2 linked regions of the Accumulibacter sp. genome follow. The protein of the gene in region 2 interacts with the protein of the main gene of each other region in a pairwise test. Links are inferred from orthologs where the notes say so. Each region holds a gene or a part of one and is shown on either strand. Other genes may lie near its edges.

Region 1 (11,648 bases), 2.0 Mb from region 2 along the record:
GCGAAATCGAAAGCGCACACCGTTACGTCATCCAGGACCGTCTCAAGCGGGCCGGCGCTTGGTGGAAACTGAAAAACGCCAAGCACATGCTGGCGCTGCGTGTCTGCCGTGCCAACCAGGAGTGGGACCGCTATTGGCAGTCCAGACGTCAACAGGCCGCCTGATCCACAGTCGCACTTCCGATTGCACCCCAACGCTGCCGACGGATCGACCCGCCGCGCGCGTCGCGGTGGTCACTTCCGCGCCTTCGCTCCTGCCGGCACGACGGCGACGGCCATTGCCTCGGAGAACACGCCCTCGACCTGGTCGCCCTTGCTGATCATCTTGAGCTGTTTTGGATCCTTGATCTTCAGAGTGACGGTCCGCAGCGCGCCGCGCAGGGTTACGGTGCCCTTCTTGCGGTCGACCTGTTGTACGTCGGCGATGAACGCCACTTCCTTCGACTCGAAGGCGCCCGGCATCTGGCCCGGCGCGGCCGTGCCCTGTTGCCCGCTGTCGATGCGCTCACGCAACTGGCCACCGCCCTTCCTGAGCGTCATCAGCAGTTCCTGGGAATAGCTGATGACGACCAGGTCGCCGACCTTGATCTGGGCGAAGTTCTTGACCTGGTCTCCGACCACGAACTTCGATTGCTCACCCTTGGTGTCCTTCAGGACGATGGTACGTCCGGCTTGGTCGATCGCCTCGACGGCGAGGGTGACTCTGGCCTCGACGATGCCAGCAAACTGGCCGGGAGCGACCGCGACGAGACCCTGAGCGACGGCCGGCTGGGCGGCTGGCTCCTGTGCAGCGACGGCGAACGGGGAGAGCAGCAATGCAGCAGCAGTTCTCATTTCAAACCCACGCAAGGCGGCGGTTGGCGTAGGCTGGCGCACGAGGATTGCCGTGCCTGGGCGGTGAAGATTGAGGGGAACTCCGGTTTTCTGAAAATAATGCTGGTAAACAGTACGTTATGGTGTTAACCTCGAACTTGATCGAAGTTTTGATGATTTTCAGGCGCCCACCCCATTTCGACCGTTGCCCCCATCCCCTTGCCGAGCCCCGCCGTCGCCTTGATCGAGAAGGTTCGGGATGCATTCCGGGCTTTGCCCGACGGGCGCAAGCCGAGCAACGCCCGGCGCTATGAGATGGAGGATGCGGCCCTGTCGGCCTTCGCCGTGTTTTTCTCGCAAAGTCCGTCCTTCCTCGATAGCCAGGTCAGGATGCAGAAGGAGTTGGGGCGGAACAATGCCTCTTCGCTGTTCGGGGTGCATGAGATTCCCTGCGATAACCAGATTCGCAATCTGCTGGACCCGGTGCCGCCGGAAAGGCTGTACCCGGTCTTGGCCGAGATGGGCGATGCGCTGTACCAGCAAGGCTATCTGGCGGGATTTCGCTCGATCAACGACACCTTGCTGATTGCCCTGGACGGCACTGATTTCTTCTCCTCGGAAAAGATTTCCTGCCCCCGTTGCAGCGAGACGCGCCTGAAGAACGGCAGGGTTCTCCATCGCCACACTGCCGTGACGCCGGTACTGGTGGCGCCGGGCCAGGCGAACGCCATCCCGTTGCCGCCGGAGTTCGTGCAGCGCCAGGACGGCCACGACAAGCAGGACTGCGAACTGGCCGCTTCGGCCCGCTGGCTGGCGCGCTGGGGCGAGCACTACCGCCCGTGGCGCATCACCTATCTGGGTGACGACCTCTACTGCCATCAGTCACATTGCCTGCGGGTGCGGGCGCAACAGGCCGACTTCCTGTTCACCTGCAAGCCCGAATCCCATGCCACGCTCTACGAGTGGGTTGGCGATTTCGAGCGCAACGACCAGCTCGGTCGCGTCGTACAGGCGCGACGTGTCGGCAAGAAGCGCTTTACCGACACCTATCGCTACGCCCATCAAGTGCCCTTGCGCGACACGGACGATGCCGTGATCGCCAACTGGCTGGAACTCGTCACCACCGATGCCAGCGGTGCCATCGTCTTCAAGAACGCCTGGGCCACCTCGCATGCCATCACCGACCACAACGTCGTCGCTCTGGCTTCCGCCGGGCGCGCGCGGTGGAAAATCGAGAACGAGAACAACAACACCCTCAAGACCAAGGGCTACCATTTCGACCACAACTTCGGACACGGCAAACAGTTCTTGGCCAACCTCTTCGCCACCCTGATCTTGTTGGCCTTCTTGGTCCATACCGCCCTCGACTGGATGGACACCCGTTACGCCAAGGTGCGCGCCCTGCTGCCCTCCCGCCGAACCTTCTTCGAACACCTGCGCGCCTTGCTACAGTACCTGCCCTTCGATGACTGGGATCACCTCATGCGCTTCATGCAGCAGCGCCTTGCTCCCAACGCCCCAGACACCAGCTGACTTGCCCCATCCAACAGTTCCGAACCTCACCAACCCCTGCCATGAATTTTGAAATGAGAACTGCTGGCAATGCAGCTGTGGCGATGATGGTGCGGATGGGCATGCGATACTCCGGAAGCTGGGGAATCGGTCGATGGGGGGCGACGGCTGCGGGCCCTGTCACGGCAAGGTCCGGGCGGTGTCGCAGATCGTGCGGTTCAGGGTCCAGGGGTCCTTACTCGCCGCGGCTGGCGACGCGGGCCTTGAATCCGGCGCCGGCAGCGAATTTCGGGACGGTTGTCTGCGGGATGACGATCTTGGCGCCGGATTTCGGGTTCTTTCCTTCACGGGCCGCGCGTTCGCTGGCCTTGAAGGAACCGAAGCCGACCAGCGTGATCGTGTCCCCGCGGGCAACGGCGTCGATGATGGTTTCGAGGACGGCGTCGAGGGCTTTCGCCGATGCAGCCTTGGAGAGCTCGCTGCGGGCGGCGATGGCGTCGATCATTTCGGACTTGTTCATATTAGGCTCCTCGGATGGTTGGAAGGGTCCTTCTCGGGCAGGCATGCTGTCGTCCACCACGGCGGCGCCAGGTGATCCTGTCAGCAATTCAAAGGCAACAATTCTGGCATGGATCAGCTTCGCGCAAGCAAATTTTTTTGCCCCGGGAAGGCCGGTTGTTGCTTGCCGGCAGCGTTCTGGCAGTCGCTTGGCAAGGGCCCCCCACCAACAGCCCAGGGGCCGCGGTGCCAGCCCATGTCTAGCCGGCGCATGCGGCCGGCGCTGCCGGGCCGGCATCCGAGGCGCGATGGTGCCGGGCAAGCAGGGCGCGCAGAAAACGTCCGCTGTGGCTGGCGGTGACGTCGGCGAGCTGTTCCGGCGTGCCCGTGCCGATGATCGTGCCGCCACCGGCACCCCCTTCGGGGCCCAGGTCGATCAGCCAGTCGGCTGTCTTGATCACGTCGAGATTGTGCTCGATCACCACCACTGTGTTGCCGTGGTCAGCGAGCCGGTGCAGCACGCCGAGGAGCAGTTCGATGTCGTGGAAGTGCAGCCCAGTGGTTGGCTCATCGAGAATGTAGAGGGTGCGGCCGGTGTCGCGCTTCGACAGTTCGAGGGCCAGCTTGACCCGCTGCGCCTCGCCGCCGGAGAGGGTGGTTGCCGACTGGCCGAGCGTGATGTAGCTCAGACCGACATCGACCAGGGTCTGCAGCTTGCGTGCGACGACCGGCACCGGGTCGAAGAACTCTCGCGCCATCTCGACGGTCATCTGCAGGACGTCGTGGATGTTCCGGCCCTTGTACAGCACCTCCAGCGTCTCGCGGTTGTAGCGCTTGCCGCGGCAGACGTCGCAGGCGACGTAGACGTCGGGCAGGAAATGCATCTCGACCTTGATGACGCCGTCACCTTGACAGGCTTCGCAGCGTCCGCCCTTGACGTTGAACGAGAAACGGCCGGGCCCATAGCCGCGCGCGCGCGCCTCCGGGACGCCGGCGAACAGCCCCCGGATCGGTGTCAGGAGACCGGTGTAGGTTGCCGGATTGGAACGTGGGGTGCGACCGATCGGGCTCTGGTCGACATTGATCACCTTGTCGAAGTGGTCAAGGCCGACGATCAGGTCATGCTCGGCGGGCTCCGCCGTCGAGCCGTAGATCTGCCTGGCTGCCGCCAGGTAGAGCGTGTCGTTGATCAGTGTCGACTTGCCCGAGCCGGAGACGCCGGTGATGCAGGTGAACAGGCCGACCGGGATTTCGGCCGTGAGGTTGCGGAGGTTGTTGCCGCGGGCGCCGCTGATGCGCAGCATGCGCCCCGGATCGGCTTGCCGGCGTATGGCGTGCAGCCCGATGCCGCGGCGTCCGGCAAGATAGTCGCCGGTGAGTGAGTCCGGGTTGTCGGTGATCGCTGCCGGCGAGCCCTCGGCAACGATATGGCCGCCATGGATGCCGGCCCCGGGGCCGAGGTCGACGACGTGATCGGCGCTGCGGATGGCTTCCTCGTCATGCTCGACGACGATCACCGTATTGCCGATGTCGCGCAGTTGTCGCAGCGTCTGCAACAGGCGCTCGTTGTCGCGCTGATGCAGGCCGATCGATGGCTCGTCGAGGACGTACATGACGCCGGTCAGACCGGAGCCGATCTGCGAGGCGAGGCGGATGCGCTGCGCCTCGCCGCCGGAAAGGGTCTCCGCTGAACGCTCGAGCGACAGGTAGTCGAGGCCGACGTTGATCAGGAACTGCAGGCGACCGACGATCTCCTTGAGCACCTTTTCGGCCACCTGTGCCCTGTTGCCGGGGAGCTGCAGCGAAACGAAGTAGTCGCGTGCCGCGGCGAGGGGCAGGCGATTGATCTCGTGCAGGGTGCGCGCGCTGTCCTGGCTGCCGATGCGCACGTTGCGCGCTTCCTCACGCAGGCGGCTGCCTTGGCAGGCGGGGCAGGTGCGGTTGCTGATTAGGCGTGCCAGTTCCTCGCGCACCGCCAGCGAGTCGGTTTCCTTGTAGCGTCGTTCGAGATTGACGATGATGCCTTCGAAAGCGTGCTCGCGGATGCTCACTCGCCCGCGCTCGTTGAGGTAGCCGAAACGCAGCGTCTCGCGGCCGGAGCCGTAGAGGATGATCTGCCGCAGCTGGTCCGGCAGATCCCGGAAAGGGGTGTCGAGCTGGAAGCCGTAGTGTTCGGCGAGCGAGCGGAGCAGCTGATGGTAGAAGGGGTTGCGCTTGTCCCAGCCGCGGATCGCGCCGGCAGCGAGCGACAGATCGGGGCGGGCGACGACGCGCTGCGGATCGAAGAACTGGATGACGCCGAGCCCGTCGCACTTCGGGCAGGCGCCCATCGGGCTGTTGAACGAGAAGAGCCGGGGCTCCAGCTCCTGGATCGCGTAGGAACAGACTGGGCAGGCGAACCGCGCCGAGAAGAAATGCTCGCGTCCGCCGTCCATCTCGCACGCGATGGCGCGGCCATCGGCGCAGCGCAGCGCCGTTTCGAAGGATTCGGCGAGGCGCTGGCGGATGTCCTCGCGCACCTTCAGGCGGTCGACCACGACGTCGATCGAGTGCTTGTGTGTCCGGGAAAGCCGGGGCAGGGCGTCGATCTCGTGAATCTGTCCGTCGACGCGCAGGCGGGCAAAGCCTTGCGCGCGCAGCTCGGCGAACAGCTCGACCTGCTCGCCCTTGCGGTCGGCGACCACCGGCGCGAGGATCATCAGCCGGCTGCCTTCGGGTAGCGCCAGGACATGATCGACCATCTGCGAGACGGTCTGCGCGGCCAGCGGCAACTGGTGCTCGGCGCAGTAGGGCGTGCCGGCACGGGCGAAGAGGAGGCGCAGGTAGTCGTGGATCTCGGTGACGGTGCCGACCGTCGAGCGCGGATTGTGGCTGGTCGCCTTCTGTTCGATCGAGATCGCCGGCGAAAGTCCCTCGATGAGGTCTACGTCGGGTTTCTCCATGCGCTGCAGGAACTGCCTGGCATAGGCCGACAAGGACTCGACGTAGCGCCGCTGCCCTTCGGCGTAGAGGGTGTCGAAGGCGAGGGACGACTTGCCTGATCCCGACAGCCCGGTGATGACGATCAGGCGGTTGCGCGGCAGGTCGAGGTTGATGTTCTTCAGATTGTGCGTGCGCGCACCACGGATTCGCAGTTGGCTGTGGGTCTGGCTGGGTTCGTCCATCGGGGAGCTGGCCTCGGGCACCGGGGCAAACCTGCTAATATACGCAATTTCGCAGTTTGGCAGCAAACCACATGTCCGCCTCGAGCAACGATCGCATGAGCAGTGAAGAAAGGCTCGCCGGCATCAGCCTGGCGGCGGTCTTCGCGTTGCGCATGCTTGGCCTGTTCCTGATCCTGCCGGTCTTCGCGCTCTACGCCAGCGAATTGCCGTCGGGCAGGGACATGGTGCTCGTCGGGGTGGCGCTCGGTGCCTACGGCCTGACGCAGGCCTGTCTGCAGATCGCCTACGGCGCGGCTTCCGACCACTTCGGCCGCAAGCCGGTGATCGTCTTCGGCTTGCTGCTGTTCGGCATCGGCAGCTTCGTCGCTGCCCTCGCCGACGACATCTATCTCGTCATCGTTGGCCGCGTTCTGCAGGGTGCGGGCGCGATCTCGGCGGCGGTCACGGCGCTTGCCGCCGACCTTACGCGCGAGCAGCACCTGACCAAGGTGATGGCGATGATCGGTTCGTCGATCGGGCTGATGTTTGCCGTGTCGATGGTCGGCGCGCCGCTGCTCTATGCGGCGATCGGCATGCCGGGCATCTTCGCGCTGACCGGCGGGCTGGCTCTGCTGGCGATCTTCGTCGTCCTGCGGGTGGTGCCGACGGCGCCGATGATGCCGCGGCAGCCGGCCTGGCAGAGCTTTGTCGAAGTGCTGTCGCACCAGCAACTGCTGCGACTCAATTTTGGCGTCTTCGCCCTCCACCTGATGCTGACCGCGATGTGGGTGCTGTTGCCGACCGAACTGGTGAAGACGGGCGGTCTGCCGGTCGCCGAGCACTGGAAGGTCTACCTGCCGGCGCTGCTCATCTCCTTCGTCATCATGGTGCCGGCGATCATCGTCGCCGAACGCTTCGCGCGCTTGAAGCTGGTCTTCAACGCCGCGATTGTGCTCTTGCTCTGCGTCCAGGCGGGCTTCGGGCTGTTTGCCGGCGGCCTTTTCGGCCTGGCCTTCTGGCTGATGCTGTTCTTCGTCGCCTTCAACATCCTCGAAGCGACGCAGCCGTCGCTGATTTCGCGCATCGCGCCGCCACATGCCAAAGGTGCGGCGCTCGGGGTTTACAATACCACCCAGGCCCTCGGGTTGTTCCTGGGCGGCGTGCTGGGCGGTGTCCTCGCCAAGTACGCCGGTCCTGGTGCCGTCTGGGCGGGTGGTGTGCTGCTGACACTGGTGTGGCTGATGCTCGGCCTCACGATGGTCATGCCGGCAGCGCGCCAGCGGCCGGCGGCAGCCTGAGAGTGCCTGCAATCGTGGCGATTTTTCCAATACCGTTCAGGGAGGCGACATGGCTTCGGTCAACAAAGTGATCCTGGTGGGCAATCTCGGAGCCGATCCGGAGACCCGTTATCTGCCGAGTGGCGACGCCGTCTGCAACATCAGGATGGCGACCACCGATCGGTCGCGCGACAAGGTGTCGGGCGAATTGAAGGAGTACACCGAGTGGCACCGCGTGGTCTTCTTCGGCAAGCTGGCCGAGACGGCCGGCCAATACCTCAAGAAGGGGCGCCAGGTGTATGTCGAAGGGCGCATCCGGACCAACAAGTGGCAGGACAAGGAAGGCAACGAGCGCTACACGACCGAGATCGTTGCCAACGAGATGAAGATGCTGGGCAGCCGCGAGGGCATGGGCGCACCTGCCGGCGAGGCCGAGTACGGGGGCAGCATGCCATCGGCAGGCGGCCAGGCTGCCGGCCCGGCGCGCAATCCGCCAGCCAGGAAGACGCCGGGCTTCGAAGACATGGACGACGACATCCCATTCTGATCGAACGGCCGCGCAGCGCCGTCACCGTTCGCGGGCGGTTGCTGCAAGAGAAACGGGGTCCGCGCTGCGGACCCCGTTTGCTTTCACCTGCGGGTGACGCCGAATGACTCGCTCTGTCGCTCAGGCGGCGTAGTTCTGCTCGGCGAAGTGCCAGTTGACGAGGTTGCCGAGGAAAGTCTCGACGAACTTCGGTCGCAGGTTGCGGTAATCGATGTAGTAGGCATGCTCCCAGACGTCGATGCACAGCAGTGCCTTGTCGGCGGTCGTCAGCGGCGTACCGGCGGCACCCGTATTGACGATATCGACCGTGCCGTCCGGCTTGCGCACCAGCCAGGTCCATGCCGACCCGAAGTTGCCCACCGCCGATGCCTGGAACGCCTTCGCAAACTCCGCAAAGGAGCCCCAGCGGGCGTCGATCGCTGCTGCCAGCGCGCCGCCCGGAGCGCCACCGCCGTTGGCCCGCAGGCAGTTCCAGAAGAAGCTGTGGTTCCAGACTTGGGCCGAGTTGTTGTAGATGCCGCCTGCCGGGGCCTTGCGGACGATCGCTTCAAGGTCCAGTTCCTCGTACTCGGTTCCCTTGATCAGGTTGTTGAGGTTGGTGACATAGGCCTGGTGGTGCTTGCCGTAGTGATACTCCAGGGTTTCCTGCGACATGTGTGGTGCCAGTGCGTCCATGGCGAAAGGCAGTGGCGGCAGCTTGTGTTCCATCCGTGTTCTCCGTAAGTATTGTCTGTAGCAAAAGGTGTGGCGGGCAGGACCCCTGTTCCGTGCTCGGCCGGGATTCTATGCCGGCCCTGCCTTGCTGGCAAATGAAGCTGCCGGCGCATGGTCGCACGACGCAGCGCACGGGGAAGCGCGGCATCTCCCCCCTGATCCGGGGAAGATCGCTGGCGAGCGGTCGTTGTTGACGGACGTTGTCGGTCCGGACGGATGCCGGCCGCCTACAGTCGGCCATCGTTGCCAGAGACGGCCAGCACCATCGCGTCCGCTCGTCCATCGTGCAGGAAGACAGCGATCTCCTCGCCAGGTTCCAGCATCGAGCTGGCATGGACGATCTGCTGCTGGCCGTTGGTGACGATGCTGTAGCCGCGAGCCAGAACCGCCCGCGGGTCGAGCTGCGACAGGCCGGCCTGCAGGCGGCCCAGTTCGGCCATTCTGCCGTCGAGGGTCTGCCGCCCCGCCCGTTCGAGATGCGACGCCAGCGACTGCAGTCGCAGCCTCTGTTGCGCCAGGTCGGGGCGGTTCTGGTGCAGGCGATGCTCGAGCTTGGCCAGCGTTCCGCGTGCCCGCGTGCTGCCCAACAGGAGGCCGGCGGCGAGGCGGCGCCGCTGGTTGTGCAGCGCTTCCCGCTGGCGCGCGAGGGATTGCCCCGGGTGCTGCAGGCGGCGGGCCAGCCAGTCGAGCTGCTGGGCGCGCTGGTTGAACGCCTGTGTCGCTTGGCGACGCAGCGCGAGGTGGTCTGCGAACAACCGCGCCAGTAAGGCACTGCGTTCCGGGGCGGCCATTTCGGCTGCCGCGGTCGGCGTTGCCGCGCGCCGATCGGCGGCAAAGTCGGCAATCGTGAAGTCGGTCTCGTGACCGATGCCGCTGACGACGGGCAGCGGACAGGCGCGGATGGCGCGGGCGACAGTCTCGTCGTTGAACGCCTGGAGGTCTTCCAGGCTGCCGCCACCGCGGCAGAGGATCAGCAGGTCGCATTCGTCGCGCTCGCCGGCACGGCGAATGGCATCGGCGATCAGCGCCGCAGCGCCGTCACCCTGGACGGGTGTCGGATAGACGACGATCCCCACTTGGCCGGCCCGCCGGCCGAGCGTGCTGAGGACGTCGCGCAGGGCTGCTGCCTGCGGCGAGGTGACGATGCCGATGCGCCGGGGAAAGGCCGGCAGGGAGCGCTTGAGTGCGCTGTCGAAAAGTCCCTCGCGGGCGAGTCTTTCCTTCAGGCGAAGAAAGCTCTCGTAGAGGTTCCCCTGGCCCGCACGGCGCGCCGCCTCGATGTTGAGCTGGAAATCTCCACGCGCCTCGTAGAGGGTGACCAGCACCCGTGCCTCGACGTGCTGGCCGTTCTCGAGACGCCAGCCGAGCAGTTGCGCCCGGTTGCGGAACATCACGCAGCGGACCTGCGCCGCGCTGTCCTTGAGCGAGAAATAGACGTGTCCGGAAGCGGCATAACTCAGGTTCGACACTTCACCGGCGACCCAACACAGCGGGAAGGCGGCTTCGAGGCGCTCGCGCGCCAAGCGGTTGAGTACGGACACGGGGATCACCGCTGCGGGCGGCTCGCAGGTGGCTCGGCCTGACGGAAAATCTTCCATGGCCGGATTCTACATCGCCGCATCCGGCTCGCGCTCGCCAGCGCCGCCGCGCAGAGGTTCCGGCAGCGGCTGCAGCGCTGCGCTTGCCCGCTTCTCCGGCAGACGGCAGCGATCTTCCTCGATCGGCACTGGTCTTCCTCACCAACAGGTTCTCGGATGATCTGAGCACCGATGATGGGGACGAGTCTGCGCTGCCGGCAAGTGCCGTCGTCGCCTGCTGCCGCGGACGGGGCTTGCCGCAGGCTTCGTCGCAGGCTAAAGTGACCGCCTGTCCCCATCTTGCGGAGCGAACGGGTGTTTTCCATCATTCAGGCTGCTGGCTGGCCGATCTGGCCCTTGCTGTTGGCGTCAATCATTGCCGTGGCGTTGATCATCGAGCGCCTGGCGGCTTTGCGGCGCAGCAAGGTCGTCCCCGCCGGGCTGTTGCAACGGGTCGTCGCCGAGTACCGGCAGAACGGCGCGAGCGCGGCACTGGTTGGCAACCTGGAGACGCATTCCCCGCTCGGTCGCATCCTCGCCGCCGGCCTGCGCAACGTCGGCAGTTCGCGCGAGGTGATGCGGGAAACGATCGAGGAAACCGGTGCGGTCGTCCTGCACGACCTGGAGCGCTACCTGACGACGCTCGGCACGATTGCCTCGATCAGCCCGTTGATGGGTCTCTTCGGGACCGTCGTCGGTATGATCGAGATCTTCGGTTCGCAGGCGCCCGGCGGCAGCAACCCGATCCAGTTGGCGCACGGGATCTCGATCGCGCTCTACAACACGGGTTTCGGGCTGCTGATCGCCATTCCCGGGATGATCTTCTGGCGCCATTTCAGGGCGCTGGTGGACGGCTATGTCGTCGAGATGCAGCAGCAGGCGGTCCGTCTGGTCGAGGTACTGCACGGTGAACGCAGGGCTTGACGGAAGGGGCTGGCGATGAACTTCCGACGCGGCCGGACGAGCGACGTTCCCGAGATCAACCTGATTCCGCTGATCGACGTGCTGCTGGTGATCATCATCTTCCTCATGTTGACCACCACCTACTCGAAGTTCTCCGGGCTCGAGATCAACCTGCCGACGGCGGAGGCGAGCAAGCCGGACGAGCCGCCGAAGGAGATAAACGTGACCCTGACCGCTGCCGGTCAGGTGCTGGTCAACAAGGCGCCGCTGGCGTCAGCCAGCGTGCAATCGATCAGTGAGGCGCTGCGGCGCGCTGCCGGCGACCTCAAGGAACCTGTGGTCGTGATCAACGCCGACGCCAAGGCCAACTACCAGAGCGTCATCGACATCATGCAGGCGGCGCAGACGGCGGGCTATCCGCGGATATCGTTCGCCACCCAGTCGCCGCACTGATGGCCGCCGCGGGCCTGCTGCGGCGGCTGCCCGCATGGTGGTATGAGCGCCGTCTGCTGCCCGCTCTCTGGCCGCTGCTGCCGCTTTCCTGGCTGTTCGCTGGGCTGGTGGCGCTGCGGCGCCGGCTTTATCGCTGGGGTGTGCTGAGTGCCTCCTGCCTGCCGGTGCCCGTGGTCGTCGTCGGTAACCTGACCGTCGGTGGCAGCGGCAAG
Region 2 (11,104 bases):
AGAACATGCGCCGCGAGTTCGCGCGCAATGGCGAACGCTATCAGTTCATGAAGTGGGGCATGCAGGCCTTCGACACCTTCCGCGTCGTGCCGCCCGGAGTCGGCATCGTCCATCAGGTCAACCTCGAGTACCTGTTCCGCGGCGTGCGGCAGCAGGAGACGACCGACGGCAGGCTGTGTTTTCCCGACACGCTGGTTGGTACCGATTCGCACACGACGATGATCAATGCCGTCGGCGTCGTCGGCTGGGGCGTCGGCGGCATCGAGGCCGAGGCGGCGATGCTTGGCCAGCCGGTCTACTTTCTGACCCCGGACGTGGTCGGTGTCGAACTCGGCGGCCGCCTGCGCGAAGGCGTCACCGCGACCGATCTGGTGCTGACGGTGACCGAGCTGCTGCGGCGCGAGAAGGTGGTGGGCACCTTCGTCGAGTATTTTGGCGAGGGCGCGAGCACGCTGTCGGTGACCGATCGCGCGACGCTGGCCAACATGGCGCCGGAGTACGGGGCGACGATGGGTTTCTTCCCGATCGACGAGAAGACCGTCGGCTACATGCGCAGCAGCGGCCGCAGCGATGAGGACTGCGAGCTGTTCGAGGCGTATTTCCGCGCCCAGGGCCTGTTCGGCATCCCGCGCGCGGGCGAGGTCGACTATTCGCGCCGCGTGTACCTCGACCTGTCGACGATCGTGCCCTCGCTCGCTGGCCCGAAGCGGCCGCAGGACCGGATCGTCTTGCCCGAGATGGCCAGCCGCTTCAGTGCCCTGTTGACCGCCGCGGAGTCGGCGGACGGCTTCGGACGGCCGCCGGCGAGCCTGGCGCAGCGCCATCCGACCGGGCTCCCCGGCGTCGACCTCGGTCATGGCGACGTCCTGATTGCGGCGATCACCTCGTGCACCAACACCAGCAATCCGGCGGTGATGATCGCTGCCGGGCTGCTGGCGAGAAAGGCGGTGGCAAAGGGGCTGCGGGTCAGGCAGCACATCAAGACTTCACTCGCTCCCGGTTCGCGGGTGGTGACCGATTATCTCGACCGCGCGGGGCTGCTGGCGCCGCTGGCCGAACTGGGCTTCGCGCTGGTCGGCTATGGCTGCACGACCTGCATCGGCAACGCCGGCGATCTCGATCCGGCGTTCAACAGGACGATTGCCGAGCAGCAGCTGATCGCTGCGGCGGTGCTCTCGGGCAACCGTAACTTCGAGGCGCGCATCCACCCCGCCCTGCGTGCCAACTATCTGGCGTCACCGCCGCTGGTGGTGGCGTTCGCGATTGCCGGCCGGGTCAACATCGACCTTGAGAACGAGCCCTTGGGAACCGGCGCCGATGGGCAGCCGGTGTATCTGCGGGACATCTGGCCGAGTTCGGACGAGATCGACGCCGTACTGCCGCTGGCGCTCGATCCGCAGACCTTCCGCCGGCGCTACGCCGATTTCAGCGCCGACCAGGATCTGTGGCAGTCGATCCCGGCGCCGAGCGGCGAGGTATACGACTGGCCACCGTCGAGCTACATTGCCCGGCCTCCGTTCTTCGAACTGCCGCCGCAGGCTGTCGGCGACATTCGTGGCGCCCGCGCGCTGCTGCTGCTCGGCGATTCGGTGACTACCGACCACATCTCGCCGGCCGGCTCGTTCGGCGAGGCGACGCCGGCGGGGGAGTGGCTGCGCGCACAGGGGGTCGAGCGCGCCGATTTCAACTCCTACGGATCCCGCCGCGGCCATCATGAGGTGATGATGCGCGGCACCTTTGCCAATGTCCGGATTCGCAACCTGATGCTGCCGCCCGACGCTGACGGCCGTCGGCGGGAGGGTGGCCACACGCTGCTCGACGGGCGGCTGACGACCGTTTTTGCGGCGGCGATGAGCTATCTGGAGCGGGGGATACCCAGCATCGTCGTTGCCGGTGAGGAGTATGGCACCGGCTCGTCGCGTGACTGGGCAGCCAAGGGAACACGCCTGCTCGGTGTGCGCGCGGTGATCGCCCGCAGCTACGAGCGGATTCACCGCGCCAACCTGGTCGGCATGGGCGTCCTGCCGTTGCAGTTCATCGGCGAAGACTCGGTCGCCTCGCTCGGCCTGCGCGGCGACGAGCGCTTCGACATCACCGGGCTGGCCGGCGGGCTGTCGCCGATGCAGACGGTCGCGCTGGCGATCACGCGTGCCGACGGCGAGCGACGCGAGTGTGCGCTGCTCTGCCGCATCGACACGCCGATCGAGGTCAGCTACTACCGTGCCGGCGGCATCCTGCCCTTCGTGCTCGAGCAGTTGCTCGGCGGGCGGTGATGCGCTGCGGCCGGTGCGCTGCAGCGTCGGCGTGGGCAGCCGCTCGCCGCGCCGGTTGCTGCTGGCGTTGCCCCCGGAGCGTGCTGCCGGGTGTGTGTGGGGTGTCTCCGCAAGCCTTGCGTGTTGCGTGGCACAATGCCGCATGCATGGTGTGTGCGGCGTTGTCGGCTGCCCCGTCAGGCTGGCACCGGGGTGCTTGGGTGCGCCGGTCGATCCTCGTCGCCACAGCGCTGGCGGTTGCCGGCGGCGCCGGCGTCGGACCTCACGGCCAGCGCCGAAGCCGCGCTCCGCGCGTGCCCGGCGCGCAGCCCGGCCTTGTGCCGGGCGAGCAGCGCGAGACTGTGTTCGACATAGTCGTGCGAGCTGATCTGGCTGCCGACGTAGCTGCGGAGCAACTCCAGCCAGCGCGCGTGGATGGCGCACGGTGTGTGCCGATCGCTGCCGTTGGCCAGCGGGCAGTCCGGGCAGCGTGTCGCCTGCAGCGTCGCGACGGCGGTGCGCTTCTGCCATTGCTGGCGATAGAGGCGGGCATTGTTCTCGATCCAGGCCAGCGCCCGCGTCTCGCGCTCGGCTTCCGGAAAGGACGCGACGTAAGTCTGGACGGTTGCCAGTTGCCTTGCGAAGAACTCCTCGTCCGACAGTTCCGGACGTTCGCCGCCGCCGACAAAGCGGGAGATCAGCGCCAGGGTCGGGTCATCAACGACATACATCGGTGCCTCGCACAGCCGTCGGCGGAACGCTTCCACCATGAGGAAATATAGCACTGATGTTGCGCCGCAGCAATTGCTTCCTGTCTTCGCTGGACGGTAGGCGTGGACCGCAGGCCTTGGCCGCAGGCGAGTACGGTATTACCATCGCGGGCGAAGCGGCGCAGTGCAGCGTCGTGATTCCCGGGAGGGCTTGTCGATGTTGATGCGCGTTGATCATTCGGTTCTCCTGCTCGTCGATCTGCAGGAGCGGCTGCAGCCGGCGATCCATGATGCCGCTTCGGTGCTTGCGGCCAGCATCTGGCTGACGCGCGTCGCGCAGCGGCTGCAGGTGCCTGTGATCTGTACCGAGCAGTACGTCAAAGGACTCGGGCCGACGATGTCGGACCTGCGTCAGTTGCTGCCGGAGGAATGCGTGATCGAGAAGACGCACTTCTCGGCGCTGGCCGACGGCAGGCTCCTGCAGCTTGCCGGCGGCGATCGGGCGCAGTTCATCGTCGCCGGCACCGAAGCGCATGTCTGTGTGCAGCAGACGGTGCTCGACCTGCTGTCAGCCGGCCGCAAGGTTTTCGTCGTCGATGAGGCGATCGGCTCGCGGCGCGCCAGCGACAAGGCCCTGGCGGTCGAGCGCATGCGCCGGCACGGCGCCGACATCGTGTCGCGCGAGATGGTCGTCTTCGAGTGGCTGCGGCAGGCGGGGAGTGAGGTCTTTCGCGCGATCAGCCGCGAGTTCATTCGCTGACCGGGCACGCCAGGAATCGCCGGGCGTCGGCGAAGACCTGGGCAGTCCGTCGTCCTGACTCTGCCGGCGTGTGTACGGAGCATGGTCGTCCGGCGAAGGCGCACCCGACGACGATTCCCCGCTGCCTCGCCTGCCGGGCAAGCCGCCCAGCGCCCAACCGCGCAGGGCTGGCCAGCGCGCTCCGCGTCCCTGGCCGAGGGGCTCCGTCAGAAACGCTGTTGCTGCCTGCGCTGCGCGGTTGCGACAATTCCCAACAGACCGATGGCGAGGAGAAGAATTGACTCGGGTTCGGGAACGGCAGCCCGGAACTGTGCGCCGATGATGCTGTGCGCGTAGGTCGTGGGGTGCACACCGTCCCAGAACAGCCACTGGAAGTTGTCGGCAGCACAGGCAGCGTAATTCTGGATGCACTGCATGGTCGTGTTTCTGATGCCGTAGGCCGCCGGATCCTGCCGTACGCTGGCGAAAGTGGCGAAGGTGTCGAACTGGACGATCTCGGCCGAAAGCTGGGCGTCGAGGAGATTCAGTGCGGAGGCCAGGGAGGCATTGAAGCCCACGGTCAATGCCGTCAAGTCGCCGGCGTTGGGTTTGCCGAGAAACTCCGGTGTCGTTCCAAGATCGGGCATGTTGGCAACGAGGAAATGCTCGGCTCCGGCGCTGGCCAGTCCGACGACGGTCGAAATGATGTTGTTGATCCCGTTGCCGATCAGCGCCGACACGTTGCCGGGAACACCTGGCAGTCCGGATGCCGTGCCGGGCGTACTCCCGGTCGCATTCAGGTAAAAGACATCGTTGGGAAACAGCCAGATGACGAACAATGAAGTCGCAGGGTCGAATGCCCGCCCGCTTTGCAACTGGCCCTGGAAGGTGGCCAGCTGCCAAGCATTGGCTTTCTGCGCATAGGCTGGCGCGAAAGGACCTGTCGAGGGATTGACCGAGTTGTAGCTCTCCAGCCCGGTTGTCGCACCCCCGATCGCGTAGTTGGTGCCACCGGCCAGAGAGGGCTTGAAGGCGCTGGGGTTGCCCGGGTTGTAGCTTCTCCACAGATACTCGACGGCGACCGGGCCATTGGAGTACTGCCCGTTGTAATAGGGCGGAGGCGGGAAGACCACGCCCGACGGCGCAGCCGGCGGATAGGCCTGGCTGGCCAAGCCGCTGTTTCCTCCATCCGACAGGCTGTCGCCAAACACGAACAGGTCCGACATCGTCTGCAGCGAAGCGTTGGCCGAGACCGGCATGCCCATCGCTGCAGCCATGGCCAATGCACCCAGTGTTTTCCATTCCACTTTCATCGTCATCCTCTCTGTTGATCGGGAATTGAGATTCCCGAGGTTGTTCCAGGCAGCACTCTGGCCCCCACAGTCCTGGTCGCCAACATTCGTGTCGCTCAGCCACCGCCATTCCTGTCCGTCTGGAGTTGGAAGCAAGTTTCGATCCACTTGGTTTTTCCTTGACGAAACAGATGCTTGACTTCCCACCGTTCGTCGCAGTGTAAAGAAGACCGACACTCGTCGAGATGGCGAAAGGCGCGGTGCCCGGCCCGGCGATTGCGGCAGCGGTCTTGCCGGCGAAATCGGGGGGAACTGCTCCGGACACGCCAGCCCAAGCGGCACGGACGCCGGCTCACCAGCCGGCGGCGCGATCCGTCCGCGCATCGCTCGCGCGACGACGAGGGTGCTCCGGAGCCTCCTCCCGGCGCGGCCTAAGACGGTGGCAGGGGAGCCTCCTCGCCACTGATCCCGAAGACCTGCCGGCGCAGCCGGAAGAGCTCGTCACGTGCTGCCGCCGCTTTCTCGAATTCGAGGTTCCTGGCGCAGTCGAGCATCTCCTTTTCCAGACGCCGCAGCTCGCGCGCCAGTTCCTTCTCGCTCATGGCGTCGTAGCCGGCCTTTTTTTGCGCCGCCTTGAGTTCCTTCTGCGCGCTTTCGCTGTCGTAGACGCCGTCGATGATATCGATGATCCGCTTGCTGATGCCGGTGGGGACGATGCCGTGGCTGTCATTGAAGTCGATCTGCCGTAGCCGGCGGCGTTCGGTTTCGGCGATCGCCCGCTGCATCGATCCGGTGACCCGGTCGGCGTAGAGGATTGCGGTCCCGTGCAGATGGCGGGCGGCGCGGCCGATGGTCTGGATCAGCGATCGCTCCGAGCGCAGGAAGCCTTCCTTGTCGGCATCGAGGATGGCGACCAGTGACACTTCCGGAATGTCGAGCCCTTCGCGCAGCAGGTTGATGCCGACCAGGACATCGAACTTGCCGAGGCGCAGGTCACGGATGATCTCGACGCGTTCGACGGTGTCGATGTCGGAATGCAGGTAGCGGACGCGCACTTCGTGTTCGTCGAGGAAGTCGGTCAGGTCCTCTGCCATCCGTTTCGTCAGGGTGGTCACCAGGACGCGTTCACCAGTTTCGGCGCGGCGCCGGATCTCGGAGAGCAGGTCGTCGACCTGCGTCGACGCCGGGCGCACGATGAGCACCGGGTCGACCAGTCCGGTTGGGCGCACGAGCTGCTCGACGACCTGTCCCTGATGCGCCGCCTCGTAGTCGCCCGGGGTGGCCGAGACGAAGATCGTCTGCCGCAACAGGGCCTCGAACTCGGCGAACCGCAGCGGCCGGTTGTCGAGCGCCGAGGGCAGGCGGAAACCGTAGTCGACGAGGTTCTCCTTGCGCGAGCGGTCGCCCTTGTACATGCCGCCGACCTGCGACACCGCGACATGCGACTCGTCGATGAAGAGCAGGGCATCGGCGGCGAGATAGTCGAGCAGCGTCGGCGGCGGCTGCCCGGGCTGGCGTCCCGAGAGATGCCGCGAGTAGTTCTCGATTCCCTTGCAGAAGCCGACCTGATCGAGCATCTCGAGGTCGAAGCGGGTGCGCTGCTCGATCCGCTGCGCCTCGACCAGGCGGCCAGCGGCCTGGAAGCTGGCGACCCGCTCTGCCAGCTCGACCTTGATTGCCTCGATCGCCCGCAACACCGTCTCGCGCGGCGTCACGTAGTGCGACGAAGGAAAGATGGTGAAGCGCAGCAGGCGGTTCTGCAGGTGGCCGGTCAGCGGGTCGAAGAGCTGCAGGCCGTCGATCTCGTCGTCGAAGAGCGAGATGCGGATCGCCTGCTCGGCGTGCTCGGCGGGAAAGACGTCGATGACGTCGCCGCGGACGCGGAAGCTGCCGCGGCGGAAATCGGTCTCGTTGCGCTCGTACTGCATCGCCGTCAGGCGCTTGATGATCTCGCGCTGCCCCAGCCGGTCGCCGACGCGCATGGTGAGGATCATCCGGTGGTACTCGTCGCGGTCGCCGATGCCGTAGATGCACGATACCGTTGCCACCAACACACAGTCGCGCCGTTCGAGCAGGCTCTTCGTGGCCGAGAGGCGCATTTGCTCGATGTGTTCGTTGATCGACGAGTCCTTCTCGATGTACAGGTCCCGCGACGGCACATAGGCCTCGGGCTGGTAATAGTCGTAGTAGGAGACGAAGTACTCGACGGCGTTCTCCGGGAAGAACTCGCGGAACTCGGCGTAAAGCTGCGCCGCCAGCGTCTTGTTGGGCGCCAGGACGAGCGCCGGGCGACCACTGCGGGCGATGACGTTGGCCATGGTGAAAGTCTTGCCCGAGCCGGTGACGCCGAGCAGCGTCTGGAACGACAGGCCGTCCCGCAGGCCGGCGAGCAATTGTTCGATGGCCTGCGGTTGGTCGCCGGCCGGCTGGAACGGCTGATGGAGCCGGAACGGACTGCCCGTGAAGGTCAGCGGAGGAGGCCTGTCGAGCGTTTGATCTTGCTTTGCCATGCTAGAATTTTACGTTTTTTTGTGCGCACCGGTCGTCACTGCGAGCGGGTGCGCCATTGGCCTCGGCCTCCTGACCCATCACTACGGGAAGAACAGACCATGACCGCTTCGATCTTTGCTGCCGTGGAGATGGCTCCACGTGACCCGATCCTCGGCCTGACCGAGGCCTTCAATGCCGACAGTCGCTCGAGCAAGGTCAATCTGGGCGTCGGCGTGTATCTCGACGACAGCGGCAAGGTGCCGCTGCTGGCGGCGGTGAAACTCGCCGAGAAGGTGCGCCTGGAGGCGCTGCCGCCACGCGGCTACCAGCCGATCGATGGTCTGCCCGCCTACAACCAGGCGGTGCAGAAACTGCTCTTCGGCGAGCAGTCGGCGCTGCTCGGCGAAGGCCGTGTCCTGACCATCGAGGCGCTGGGTGGCACTGGTGGCCTCAAGGTGGGTGCCGACTACCTGCGCCGCCTGCTGCCAGGGGCGACGGTCTACATCAGCGATCCGAGCTGGGAAAACCATCGCGCACTGTTCGAGTTTGCCGGTTTCCGCGTCGACTCGTACCCCTACTATGACGCGACGACACGTGGCGTCGACTTCGCCGCGATGAAGGCGGGGTTGAGCACGCTGCCGGCAGGATCGATCGTCGTCCTGCACGCCTGTTGCCACAACCCGACGGGCGCCGACCTCGATGCCGCACAGTGGCGCGAAGTCATCGACATCGTCGCGGCACGCGGTCTGGTCCCGTTCATCGACATCGCCTATCAGGGCTTCGCCGACGGCATCCGTGAGGACGCCGTTGCCCTCGACCTGTTCGCCGCCTCGGGTCTGCAGTTCCTGATCGCCAGCTCGTTCTCGAAGTCGTTCTCGCTCTATGGCGAGCGGGTCGGTGCGCTCTCGGTGGTCACCGCCAGTCGCGACGAGACGGCACGCGTGCTCTCGCAGATCAAGCGCCTGGTGCGCACCAACTATTCGAATCCGCCGACGCACGGTGGCGCCATCGTGGCGGCGGTTCTTGCCAGCGCCGAACTGCGCGGGTTGTGGGCGGACGAACTGGCGCAGATGCGCCAGCGCATTCTCGACATGCGACGCAGCCTCGTCGAGCATCTGCAGGGTGGCGGTGCCGGTGCCGACTTCTCGTTCATCAACCGGCAGCGCGGGATGTTTTCCTATACCGGCCTGAACCCGGCGCAGGTCGACCGCCTGCGCGATGAATTCGGCATCTACGCTGTCAGCACCGGCCGCATCTGTCTGGCGGCGCTGAACACGCGCAACGTCGGCTACGTTGCCGAGGCCATCGCGACGGTGCTCTGACTCGCCCACAAGCGGCCGCCAGCCTCACCCCACCAGTCTGTCGGCCGCGGGTCGTCAGCGCGCCGTCTGGGTCAGCGGTGACTCCAGGGCCCCGCTGATCAGCACCGGCATGGCCGTATGATCGGCGCGTCGGCGCGCCATCATGACATCCATCCGCCCCCGCAGTTGCAGGTCGCGGCCGATCTCGATCTGACCGTTCGCCTGCATCAGCCCGGCAGTCAGGCTGAGACGCGACAGACGCAGCGCGTTCGGGGTCAGCGTGAGGATGCCAGACAACTCCTCGAAGCGGGTTGCTCCGCCAAGGGTCAGCGGTACCACCGAAAAACGGCGCACCGCCTCGGCCAGATCAAGGCCGCCCAGGTGTCCGCGGTGGATGGTGAAGTTGCCGCTGGCCTGCAGCCGGGCGACGGCGTTCGGCAGACTGTCGGCGCTGGTCGAGAAACTCAACCTGCCCCTGGCTTCGCCGCCGATGCGCCCGTTGAAGCCGAGGGCTGCCGCCAGCGCGCCGGTATTGATCCGTTCGAAAGAAAGGTCGCCGGTCACAGCGGCCTTGCTGCCGCTGCGCAGGGCGCTGTTGCCGCGCAGCACGCCGTCGAAGATGCGTGCCTCGACGCGGTCGATCAGGAATTCGGGCCCGGAGATCCGTCCCTGCAGGTCGAGCGAATCGAACAGATAGGGAGATTTCGGCTCCGGTCGCCAGGCGGTTCCTTCGAGCTTGACGTTCATCCCTCCACCGGTCGCCGGTTGCAGCTCGACCAGCAGGTTCTTGCTGGGCGACTGCAGCAAGGCTGACTGCAGCCGATGATCGGCGGACAGCTGCAACCGACCGGCAAGGCCGGTGAAGACGAGGTCGCCGAACGCGATCCCGGCTTCGCTGAGCGAAACCTGGACGACGCGGGCCCGTGCCGGCGCGTTGGCCGACGCATCGAGCGCCTGCGCCAAGGTGTCCAGGGCTGCGGCCGACAGCGTGATGCCGATCAGCTCTGCCTCGCCAAAGACGATCTGTGGCGAGAGCAAGCTGCGCAGCTCCGGCCGCAGGCGCAGCGAAGCCATGCTGACCTGGTCGGTGGCGCCATCCTCACCCAGCCGCACCTGCTCGAGCAGCAATCCCGGTCGGGGATAGACGGTAACGCGCATGGCAGCGATTCGCGCCGGCCGAGCGCTGCTCTGGGCGAGGGCCGCTTCGACCTCGGGCAGATAGATGCCATAGGGGAAGAGCAGAACGCCGAGGGACAGGGCGGCTGCGAGAAGCGCCAGTCCGATCAGGGTGGCCAGGGGCCAGGTCAGCGTTCGGCGCTGTCGGCTCCTGCGGACTGGCCTGAGCCCGGTGCTTGAATCCCTCGGGCCCGGTGCCAGGCGTGCCCGCAGGCGCGCGAGGAGCGATGGCCGGTCGTCGCTCGCAGTTCCTGGCGACGCCAGCGATTCCGCTGCCAGATCGTCCGCTGCGAGGGAGGAACTGGCTGCGCCCGTCGTCGGCGTGGGAGGGCCGAGCGTGCTCGGCGTCAGGGTGCTTGGCGTCAGGGTGCTCGGCGCCGACGTATCCGGCAGCGGTGTCGTCCTGCCCGGCCGCACATTCGGGAAAGGAATGATCTGCGTTTCCGGTGTGCCCGAAAGGGGCGAACTCGCCGGTGTCGACAGACCGCTCGACCCGAAGGTCGAGAAGTCGGAGTGCGGCCGCGGCTGCGTCGTTTGCTTGCGGCTGGCCGCATTGCCGGTCAGTCGCCAGACCGACCGCGTCTCGGCGCGGCGTTCGATGAAGCCATCGGATTCCAGCTCGACCAGCGCATTTTCGGTGAGCTGGACGTTGCCCGTCTTCTCGCACAGGTCGGCAACCGTCGCATTGCCGTCGACGAGGATGAGCACCATGCGGACGTTGCGCTGGACGACCCGCGTCCGCTGCGCCATGGCTTCCTCGCCGGCAGCGGTCCTGGCAAAGACCAGGGTGGGGTCGAGCTGTTCAGAGGCCATTCTGTCAGCCGGACCGTCAGGGCAGTTGCCGGGCTCGTTCGGAATCCCGCATGTTCGCTTTCCTCCTGTCGCTATTATCGTGGAAACTGCATGCGGGCGTGCGGTAAACAGGCGCTTTTGCTCGTTCCGCCTGCGGATCACCGTCCCTCGGGCTGGCGGAGTGGCGACTGCATTCGCTATCCTTCGTTCCTTGCCAGAAGTCGCCCGTTCGCGGGCGCGGCCTGTTGTCCGGGAAATGTCGCCATGACCCTCGTCAGGAGCCTCCTGCCACTGCTGCTCGCCTTGCTCAGTGGTTGTACCGTCATCAGCCGGCACACGCTCGACCAGCGGT

Evidence for each region.
Region 1: the proteins of uvrB (region 2) and uvrA interact in binary tests that used the Escherichia coli proteins (3 or more experiments, as listed by UniProt). The link is inferred for Accumulibacter sp. from one-to-one orthologs.

The regions. Positions count from the first base shown.
Region 1 is NZ_JAZKUG010000001.1:2,531,626-2,543,273, forward strand. Bases 2,883-6,342 are described here. They hold uvrA (excinuclease ABC subunit UvrA), read right to left. Parts: upstream 5,987-6,342; coding sequence 3,083-5,986; downstream 2,883-3,082. Other genes in these bases: V5B60_RS11245 (MFS transporter), read left to right, coding at 6,082-6,342. In the rest of the region: V5B60_RS11220 (ISKra4 family transposase), read left to right, coding at 1-164; V5B60_RS11225 (hypothetical protein), read right to left, coding at 234-833; V5B60_RS11230 (ISNCY family transposase), read left to right, coding at 1,053-2,345; V5B60_RS11235 (HU family DNA-binding protein), read right to left, coding at 2,560-2,844; more of V5B60_RS11245, read left to right, coding at 6,343-7,263; ssb (single-stranded DNA-binding protein), read left to right, coding at 7,313-7,789; V5B60_RS11255 (Fe-Mn family superoxide dismutase), read right to left, coding at 7,910-8,497; xseA (exodeoxyribonuclease VII large subunit), read right to left, coding at 8,731-10,101; V5B60_RS11265 (MotA/TolQ/ExbB proton channel family protein), read left to right, coding at 10,396-11,004; V5B60_RS11270 (ExbD/TolR family protein), read left to right, coding at 11,020-11,436; lpxK (tetraacyldisaccharide 4'-kinase), read left to right, coding at 11,436-11,648. UniProt on the Escherichia coli protein: The UvrABC repair system catalyzes the recognition and processing of DNA lesions. UvrA is an ATPase and a DNA-binding protein. A damage recognition complex composed of 2 UvrA and 2 UvrB subunits scans DNA for abnormalities.
Region 2 is NZ_JAZKUG010000001.1:4,487,236-4,498,339, reverse strand. What follows is about bases 4,965-7,880. They hold uvrB (excinuclease ABC subunit UvrB), read right to left. Parts: upstream 7,504-7,880; coding sequence 5,425-7,503; downstream 4,965-5,424. Other genes in these bases: V5B60_RS19805 (amino acid aminotransferase), read left to right, coding at 7,603-7,880; V5B60_RS19815 (SGNH/GDSL hydrolase family protein), read right to left, coding at 4,965-5,335. In the rest of the region: aconitate hydratase AcnA, read left to right, coding at 1-2,273; V5B60_RS19825 (hypothetical protein), read right to left, coding at 2,450-2,983; V5B60_RS19820 (hydrolase), read left to right, coding at 3,180-3,722; more of V5B60_RS19815, read right to left, coding at 3,929-4,964; more of V5B60_RS19805, read left to right, coding at 7,881-8,805; V5B60_RS19800 (AsmA-like C-terminal region-containing protein), read right to left, coding at 8,860-10,773; V5B60_RS19795 (fatty acid cis/trans isomerase), read left to right, coding at 11,017-11,104. UniProt on the Escherichia coli protein: The UvrABC repair system catalyzes the recognition and processing of DNA lesions. A damage recognition complex composed of 2 UvrA and 2 UvrB subunits scans DNA for abnormalities.